DNA from 2 places in the Shinella sp. HY16 genome. Region 1 is predicted to be linked to the other one. Evidence: riboswitches for the same ligand, from Rfam matches in the RefSeq annotation. Region 1 holds a riboswitch; the other holds the start of a gene.
The links. Region 1 has a riboswitch for glycine ahead of gcvT (glycine cleavage system aminomethyltransferase GcvT). Riboswitches for the same ligand answer to the same signal wherever they lie in the genome.
Positions count from the first base shown of each region.

Region 2: linked by a shared signal. The riboswitch ahead of K0P03_RS32240 (D-amino acid dehydrogenase) and the one ahead of gcvT (glycine cleavage system aminomethyltransferase GcvT) in region 1 are both predicted to bind glycine.

Region 1 covers NZ_JAHYXL010000001.1:1,695,559-1,699,787, reverse strand. The annotation lists gene K0P03_RS08680 (HAD-IA family hydrolase) at 1-405, opposite strand, end outside; gene K0P03_RS08675 (RluA family pseudouridine synthase) at 405-1,397, opposite strand; gene K0P03_RS08670 (Lrp/AsnC ligand binding domain-containing protein) at 1,455-1,691, opposite strand; gene K0P03_RS08665 (hypothetical protein) at 1,903-2,190, shown strand; glycine riboswitch at 2,344-2,445, shown strand; gene gcvT (glycine cleavage system aminomethyltransferase GcvT) at 2,604-3,743, shown strand; gene gcvH (glycine cleavage system protein GcvH) at 3,778-4,140, shown strand; gene gcvP (aminomethyl-transferring glycine dehydrogenase) at 4,140-4,229, shown strand, end outside.
Region 2 covers NZ_JAHYXL010000006.1:119,049-123,277, forward strand. The annotation lists gene K0P03_RS32235 (MFS transporter) at 1-847, shown strand, start outside; glycine riboswitch at 884-974, shown strand; gene K0P03_RS32240 (D-amino acid dehydrogenase) at 1,123-2,364, shown strand; gene K0P03_RS32245 (GlcG/HbpS family heme-binding protein) at 2,452-2,883, shown strand; gene K0P03_RS32250 (amidohydrolase family protein) at 2,995-4,182, shown strand; gene K0P03_RS32255 (MFS transporter) at 4,214-4,229, opposite strand, start outside.

The DNA.
Region 1 (4,229 bases):
CGAGACGAAGAAGGTCTTGTCGAAGCCGTGCGCGGCGCGGATGAGGTCGAGGCCGCGGCGGGATTTGCCGGTGACGGCACCAAGGATCAGGTCGTCTTGCCGTTCGAGGCGCGCCATCATGGCGGCGATGCCGGGAAAGAGCGGCTCCTGGAAACCGGGTTCGGCGCGCACGCCGGAATAGGCCGCCTTGTAGTGTGCGGTCATCGCCAGCGCCTCGTCGTCGACATGCGGCTTGCCCTGCATGCGGGCAATGGCGATGTCGAGCGTCAGGCCGATGATCGCCTTGGTCTCGGAAACATCCGGCCGCGCATGGCCGAAATCGACGAAGGTGCGCGCCATGACCTCATGGATCAGGTTGACGCTGTCGACCAGCGTGCCGTCGCAATCAAAGAGAACGAGCCGCATCAGTCTTCCTCGTCCGCCGCGTTCTGGTCGAAGCCGAAGAGGTTCCAGGTCTGCACCATATGCGGCGGCAGCGGCGCGGTGACGCGCAGGCGCCCGCCATTGGGGTGCGGAATGTCGATGCGGCGGGCATGGAGGTGCAGGCGGTTCTGTACGCCGCCGGGGAAATTCCAGTTGATGTCGGCCTCGAAATATTTGGGATCGCCGAGGATCGGGTGACCGATATGGGCAGCGTGGACGCGCAGCTGGTGCGTACGGCCGGTATAGGGCTCCATTTCCAGCCAGGCAAAATTCTGGGCGGCCTGCTCGATGACCCGATAGAAGGACACGGCATGATCGGCGCCGTCCTCGCCGTGTTTGGCGATGCGCATCCGGTCGCCATCCGGCGTTTGCTCCTTGACGAGCCAGGTCGAGATCTTGTCCTCATGCTTCTTCGGCACGCCCATCACCAGCGACCAGTAGGTCTTCTTGGTATCGCGCTCGCGGAAGGCGGCCGTCAGCTTCTGCGCCGCACCGCGCGTGCGGGCTATGACGAGCACGCCCGACGTGTCGCGGTCGAGCCGGTGCACGAGGCGCGGCTTTTCGCCCTTCTGGTTGGTCCAGGCCTCGAGCATCTGGTCGATATGGCGATTGACGCCGGAACCACCCTGCACGGCGATGCCGGCCGGCTTGTTGAGCACGATGACCTTGTCGTCCTCATGCAGCAACATGCGAGAGAGCAGTTCGTGATCGGAGGAATGCTTTAGATCGCGGCCGGCTATGGGTCCGCCCTTCGCAGCCTTGGCATCGACCTCCATCGGGGGGATGCGGATCATCTGTCCCGGCTGTACGCGGGTATCGCTCTTGACGCGGCCGCCATCGATGCGCACCTGGCCGGAGCGCAGCAATTTCTGGAGCGGGCCGAAGCCGAGGCCCGGATAGTGGATCTTGAACCACCGGTCGAGCCGCATGCCCGCCTCGTCGTTCTCCACCTGCTTGTGTTCGATGCCTGCCATGTCAGCCTTCTTTCGTTGCGCCGTGCTTTAGCGCAAGAACCGGCTGAGGGGAACCGTCTAGAATGCGCGGAAGGTCAGCGTCGTCAGCGAGCGCACGATGCCCGGAATGGAGGCGACGTGATCGTTGATGAACTTGCCGATATCCTCCTCGCTGTCGACATAGATTTTCAGGAGCAGATCGTAGTCGCCACTCGTCGAATAGAGCTCCGAAATGAGTTCCGTAGCGTAAAGCGCATCGGCAACTTCGTAGGTTTTGCCCGGAGCGCATTGCAATTGCACGAAAATCGGCTTCATCGGTCCTCCCGCGCCATCGGCGGCATGCTTGTTGCCGCCCGATTCCGGCGGCCTACAGTGCTTCTTATGACGGAATTCCGCCGGCAAAGGCAAGGCCGGCCGAAATTCGTACAGACCGTTAAAATTCGATGAAAATGCAACCCTTGCGGTTCATGTCTCGGAAAGGCGCAACTGTTAAATTGCGAGAACGAAACCAACACCGTAGAACGCCATGACACAGATCGTGACAGTTTCGCCGGCAACGGCCGCCTATGCATCACAAGGGATGCGGCTGCAGACGCGCGCGAACACGCTTTTCGAGGAACGCATCCACGCCTGGAGCCAGGACGCCAAGGTTCGGGGTGACGCCCGCGCGATCGCCGCGCTCAATGTCATCCAGCCGCCGGCCCTCGCGCTCGCGCTGATCACGGCGCCCGGAGGCACGCCGCAGGTAACGGTCGCCGAGGCGCAACGCCTCTATGACGAGAACGAACTGCCCGCCCTCCCGGAATCCGCCTGATCCTCCCCACAGAAACAGCCGTCCTCCGACCTCTGGCCCCCTCGGGGGCCTTTTCTTTGCAGCCCTCTCCCGGCCCTTTCCCGCTACGACAAAAATTCGCTTGGGAGCGACGCAACGCTCTTGCCAAAGCGCAGGCAACGCCGTTATCTGGAGGCAACCTCGCTGGGAGAAGCTGGCCGTCCGACCACGGGCATGGCCGGTGCCGAAGGAGCAACCGCCCCGGAAACTCTCAGGCAAAAGGACCAGCAAGGTGCCGTCGTAACTCTGGAGAGAAGCGTTTTTCGAGCGCTCGCCGAAGGGATAACAATCTCAGGCGAAGGGACAGAGGGGGCTCAGGAGAGCGGCGCGAGAGCGCCGGGATTGTGAGCCGGTGCCCGTTAAATCGTGGGCGCCACAAGACTGGAGGGCGCCTTTTGGACGAAACGTCTGAACTCAAGAAAACCCCGCTTCATGCGCTGAACGTTTCGCTCGGCGGACGCATGGTGCCGTTCGCCGGCTATGAGATGCCGGTGCAATACGCTGCCGGCGTGATGAAGGAGCATCTGCACACCCGCGGGGCCGCCGGCCTCTTCGACGTGTCCCATATGGGCCAGGTGACTGTGCGCGCCCGCTCCGGCGACAATGCCGACGCCGCTCGCGCGCTGGAGACGCTGGTGCCGGTCGACGTGCTCGGCCTCGGCGAAGGCCGCCAGCGCTATGCCCTTTTCACCAATGACGAAGGCGGCATCCAGGACGACCTGATGATCGCCAACCGCGGCGACCATTTCTACGTCGTCGTCAATGCTGCCTGCAAGGACGCGGATTTCGCCCATATGCAGGCGAAGATCGGCGATGTCTGCGAACTGACATTGCATGACGACCGCGCCCTCATCGCCCTGCAGGGCCCGCATGCCGAGGCCGTGCTTGCCGAACTCTGGGCGGACGTCTCCTCGATGCGCTTCATGGACGTGCGCGCCTGCGACCTGCACGATGCCGACTGCATCGTCTCGCGCTCGGGCTATACGGGTGAGGACGGTTTCGAGATTTCCATCCCCGCCAGCCTCGCCGAAGCGGTCTGTCGCCGCCTGCTCGACCATCCGGACGTGTTGCCGATCGGCCTTGGCGCGCGCGATTCGCTGCGTCTTGAAGCCGGCCTCTGCCTCTACGGCAACGACATCGACACGACGACGACGCCGGTGGAAGCCGGTCTCGAATGGGCGATCCAGAAGGTGCGCCGCACGGGTGGCGAGCGCGCCGGCGGTTTTCCGGGCGCCGCTGTTATCCTCGACCAGCTTGAGAACGGTGCCTCGCGCCGTCGTGTCGGCCTGAGGGCGGAAGGCCGGGCGCCGGTGCGCGGCGGTGCGGTGCTTGCCACCGACGCCGAGGGCGAGGATGTCGTCGGCACCGTCACGTCTGGCGGCTTCGGCCCGAATGCCGACGGCCCGGTGGCCATGGGTTACGTCACCAAGTCCGCGATCGCGCCCGGCACCCAGCTCTATGCCGGCGTGCGCGGAAAATTCCTGCCCGTCACCGTCGCGGCGATGCCCTTCGTCAAGAACACCTTCAAACGCTGACCAGCGAACAGATTTTCCCAGGAGAGGAACGAACATGCTGAAATTCACCGAAGAACACGAGTGGCTGAAGATCGAGGGCGGCGTCGCGACCGTCGGCATCACGCAGCACGCAGCCGAACAGCTCGGCGATCTCGTCTTCGTGGAACTGCCCGAGGTCGGCGCGACCTTCGAAAAAGGTGGCGATGCCGCGACCGTCGAAAGCGTCAAGGCCGCCTCCGACGTCTATTGTCCGCTTGACGGCGAGATCGTCGAGGTCAACGAAGCAATCACCGCCGATCCCTCTCTCGTCAACAGCGACCCGCAGGGCGCCGGCTGGTTCTTCAAGCTGAAGCTCGCCAACCCGTCCGATGCGGATGCGCTGCTCGACGAAGCCGCCTACAAGGAGCTTGTCGGCTGATGTCTCTCCCCAAGGATTTCGCCTTTACCGATTACCAGCCCTACGATTTCGCCAACCGTCGCCATATCGGCCCCTCGCCGAAGGAGATG
Region 2 (4,229 bases), on a different contig from region 1:
GGCCGAGGGCGCACGCCCCTTTGACCTGAAGGGCTTCGTGCTGACGGGAAGCGCGCTCGCCCTCACGCTTGCCGGCCTGGAGCTCTCCAGCGCGCCGACGGGCGGCGCCGGCACGCTTGCCGTTCTCGCCCTCGGCCTTGCCGCCGGCTGGGCTGCCATCCGCCATCTCCGGTGCGCGCCGCATGCGCTGCTCGACATGGCCGTGCTCAAGGTTCCGACTTTTGCCTTCGCGACGCTCTCGGCCGGTACTGCCGGGCGGCTTGCGGTCAATGCCACGCCCTTCCTGCTGCCGCTCCTGTTCCAGGTCGGCCTCGGTATGGACGCCGTCGAGACCGGCTCGCTCGTGCTCGTCTATTTCCTTGGCAACCTCCTGATGAAGAGCGTGACGACGCCGGCGCTGCGCCTTTTCGGCTTCCGTACGCTGCTCGTCGTCAACGGCCTTGTCGCTGCGCTGACGATCGGCGCCTTCGCCTTCGTCGACGGTAACACGCCGAGGCTGCTGCTCTTCGGGCTGCTGATCGCCTGCGGACTGTCCCGCTCTATGCAGTTCACCGCGCTGACGACGATCGCCTTTGCCGATGTCACACCCGCCCAGCGCAGCGCGGCGACCACCATCTCCGCCATGCTGCAGCAGCTTGCGCAGCTTCTCGGCGTCGCCGTTGCCGCCGCCGTCATCCGCCTTTCGGCCGCCCTTTTCCCCGAGGCCGCTGGCGGTGGCATGCTGGTGGATATCCGTGCCGCCTTCCTGTGCATCGCCGCCATCGGGCTGGTCTCGGCCCTGCGTTTCCTCGCGCTGCCTGCCGGTGCCGGGGCAGAAGTTTCGGGACATCGTCATCGCCCCTCTTGATTCTCCTCAAGATTGCGGTAGCCTGAGCGGGTTCGACAAGACTGCATGGGAGAGACCGGCTGCAAGGCCGGCGCCGACGGAGCAACCCCCCAGGAAACTCTCAGGCACAAGTGACCGTGCAGTTGAACGATCTGGAGAGAGACGCTGTGAGCGTCCACCGAAGGGGAAAGCCGTCGCGGCCATGCCGTGCGGGTAAACTCTCAGGTACCGTGACAGATTGGGGAAAACGCGGGCTCCGGCCCGTACCCTGATGTCATACGGAGCGAGAGACCTATATGCCCCATATCGCCGTTATCGGCGCCGGTATTACCGGCGTCACCACTGCCTATGCCCTTCTGGAACGTGGCTTCGACGTCACCGTGCTCGAAAGCCAGCGCTACGCTGCCATGGAAACCTCCTTTGCCAATGGCGGTCAGCTTTCCGCCAGCAATGCCGAGGTCTGGAACCATTGGTCCACCCTGTTCAAGGGTGTCAAATGGATGATGCGGAACGACGCGCCGCTGCTGATGAACCCGCGGCCGACATGGCACAAATATTCCTGGCTTGCCGAGTTCGTCTCGAACATCATGCGCTATCGCGACAACACGGTGGAAACGACCCGTCTGGCGATCGCCGCCCGGCAGCACCTCTTCTCCATCGCCGAGCGCGAAAACATCGATTTCGACCATGTGCGCCGCGGTATCCTGCACATCTACTGGGACAAGGCGAGCTTCGACCACGCCGCGAAGGTCAACGCCATGCTGACCGAGGGCGGGCTCGACCGCCGGGCGGTGACGGCCGAAGAGGTCAAGTCGATCGAGCCGACCCTGCACGGGGCCTTCCACGGCGGCTTCTACACGCCGTCGGATTCGACCGGCGACATCCACAAGTTCACCTCGGGCCTTGCGAAGGCCTGCCAGCGCCGTGGCGCCCGGTTCCTTTTCGATGCCCGCGTTACGGCGATCGGCAGAAACGGTGCATTCCGCATCAGCTATGCGACGGGTGAGGGCGCGGAGCGCCAGGTCGAGGCGGATGGCGTCGTCGTCTGCGCCGGCACGGCCAGCCGCCAGATTGCCGCCATGCTCGGCGACCGGGTCAATATCTATCCCGTCAAGGGCTACTCGATCACCGTGCATCTCGATGACGAGCGCAGCCAGGCGGCAGCCCCCTGGGTGAGCCTGCTCGACGACCGGGCGAAGATCGTGACCAGCCGTCTTGGCCCCGACCGTTTCCGCGTTGCCGGCACGGCTGAATTCAACGGCATGAACCGCGACATCCGCCACGACCGCGTCAAGCCGCTCGTCGACTGGACGCGCATGCTGTTTCCCGAGGCTGATACCAATCGTGTCGTGCCCTGGGCGGGCCTCCGCCCGATGATGCCCAACATGATGCCGCGGGTCGGCAAGGGGCGTCAGCCGGGTGTGTTCTACAACACCGGCCACGGCCACCTCGGCTGGACACTTTCGGCAGCGACCGCGCAGATGGTGACGGATACGATTGCCGGCGAAATGGCAGCAGACCGCGCCATCGCCGCCTGATAGAAGGGCAGCGAAGCTTTCGACAGTTCGGGTTCCGGCGATCCTTCGCCGGGACCTTTCGGAAAACAGGACCCTACGAGGACAGACATGGCCGAACTTACCCTTGCCGTCGCCAACAGCATCATCGCCGCCGCCCTGGAGGCGGGCGCTCAGGCTGGCCTCAAGCCGCTCACCGTGGCGGTGCTCGATGCCGGAGGGCACCTGAAGGCCTTCCAGAAGCAGGACGGTGCCTCCATGCTGCGCTATGAGATCGCTTTCGGCAAAGCCTATGGTTCGCTCGCCGTGGGCATGGGCTCACGCTGGCTGGACAAGAACGCGAAGGAGCGCCCGCACTTCATTGAAGGCCTGACCGCCGTCTCGGGTGGCAAGATCGTCGCCGTTCCCGGCGGCGTGCTGATCCGCGATGCCGCCGGGGCGCTGCTTGGTGCGGTCGGTATCACCGGAGATACCTCCGACAATGACGAGATCTGCGCGGTTGCCGGTATCAAGTCCGTGGGCCTCGTCGCCCAGGTCGATTGAGGCTTGCATCCTCAACGGTTGCCAAGTGGACGGTGGAGAGCGGAGATTGGCAAAGCGGGAAAAGAATGACGTTCTCCACCCGCATCCGTGCTGATTTCAGGGTTCTCCGAAATGACCGACCTGCTTGTAACCAATGTCCGGCCCGATGGCGGTGAGACTGCCGACATCCTGATCAAGGGCGGCAGGATCGTCGCCATCGGCGCGAACCTGCCGCGCGAGCCGGGCGTTCCCGCGCATGATGGCGGCAATGCAGTCGCCATCGCTCCCTTCGTCGAGCCGCATGTGCATCTCGACAAGATCCTCTGGGGCCTGCCATGGCACAGCATCAATGTGCCGCCCTCGCTGCGTGCGATGATCGACAACGAGGTCGAGATCCGCCAGAATCTGCCCTGGAGCACGGAGGAGCGCGCCGGCAACCTCATGCGGCAGTGCGTGGCCATGGGCTCGACCCATATCCGCAGCCATGTCGACATTTCCAGCGGCTACAAGCTCGACAACCTGCATGCGGTGCTGCGCGCCCATGAAAGGACGCGCCACGCCGTGGGTCTCGAACTCGTCGCGTTTCCGCAGCTCGGCATGATGATCGACCCCGGTACGGCGGATCTGATGGAAGCGGCGCTCGACGAGGGGGCATCCATCATCGGCGGCATCGATCCGACCGATATCGACGGTGATCCGAAAGGGCATCTCGACACGGTCTTCGACATCGCCAGCCGCAAGGGGGCGAAGATCGACATCCACCTGCACGAGGCGAGCGAACTCGGCCTGGCCACCTTGAAGATGATCGCCGAGCGCACCAGGGCGAACGGCATGCAGGGCCGCGTCGTTGTCAGCCATGCCTTCTGTCTTGGCGACGGGGCGGCCGATGCGGTGGACAGGATGATCGACGTCCTTGCGGAAAACGATATCGGCATCATTTCTGCCGTTCCGGGCGAGATCGATTTTCCGCCGATGTTCGAGCTGGCTCGACGCGGCGTCAGATGCGCTGTCGCCTCGGATTCCCTGCGTGACACCTGGAACCCGCACGGCAACGGCGACATGCTGGAGCGCTGCTGGCTGCTGTCCTACCGCTCCTATTGCCGCACCGATGACGAGCTGGTCGCTGCGCTCGACATGGGCACGGCGCGCGGCGCCGCCCTGCTCGATCTTGAAGGTTACGGCCTCGATGTCGGTCGCGAGGGCAGCCTTGTGCTGATCGAGGGCGAAAACCGGGCGCAGATCCTCGTCGACCGGCCGAAGCGCAGCCTGGTGGTCAAGCGCGGCCGTATCGTCGCGCGCAACGGTGCCTGGGTGGAGTGAGGCCGCGCGTAGCGCGGCACTCGTGCGATGATCAGCGCGGGCTCAGT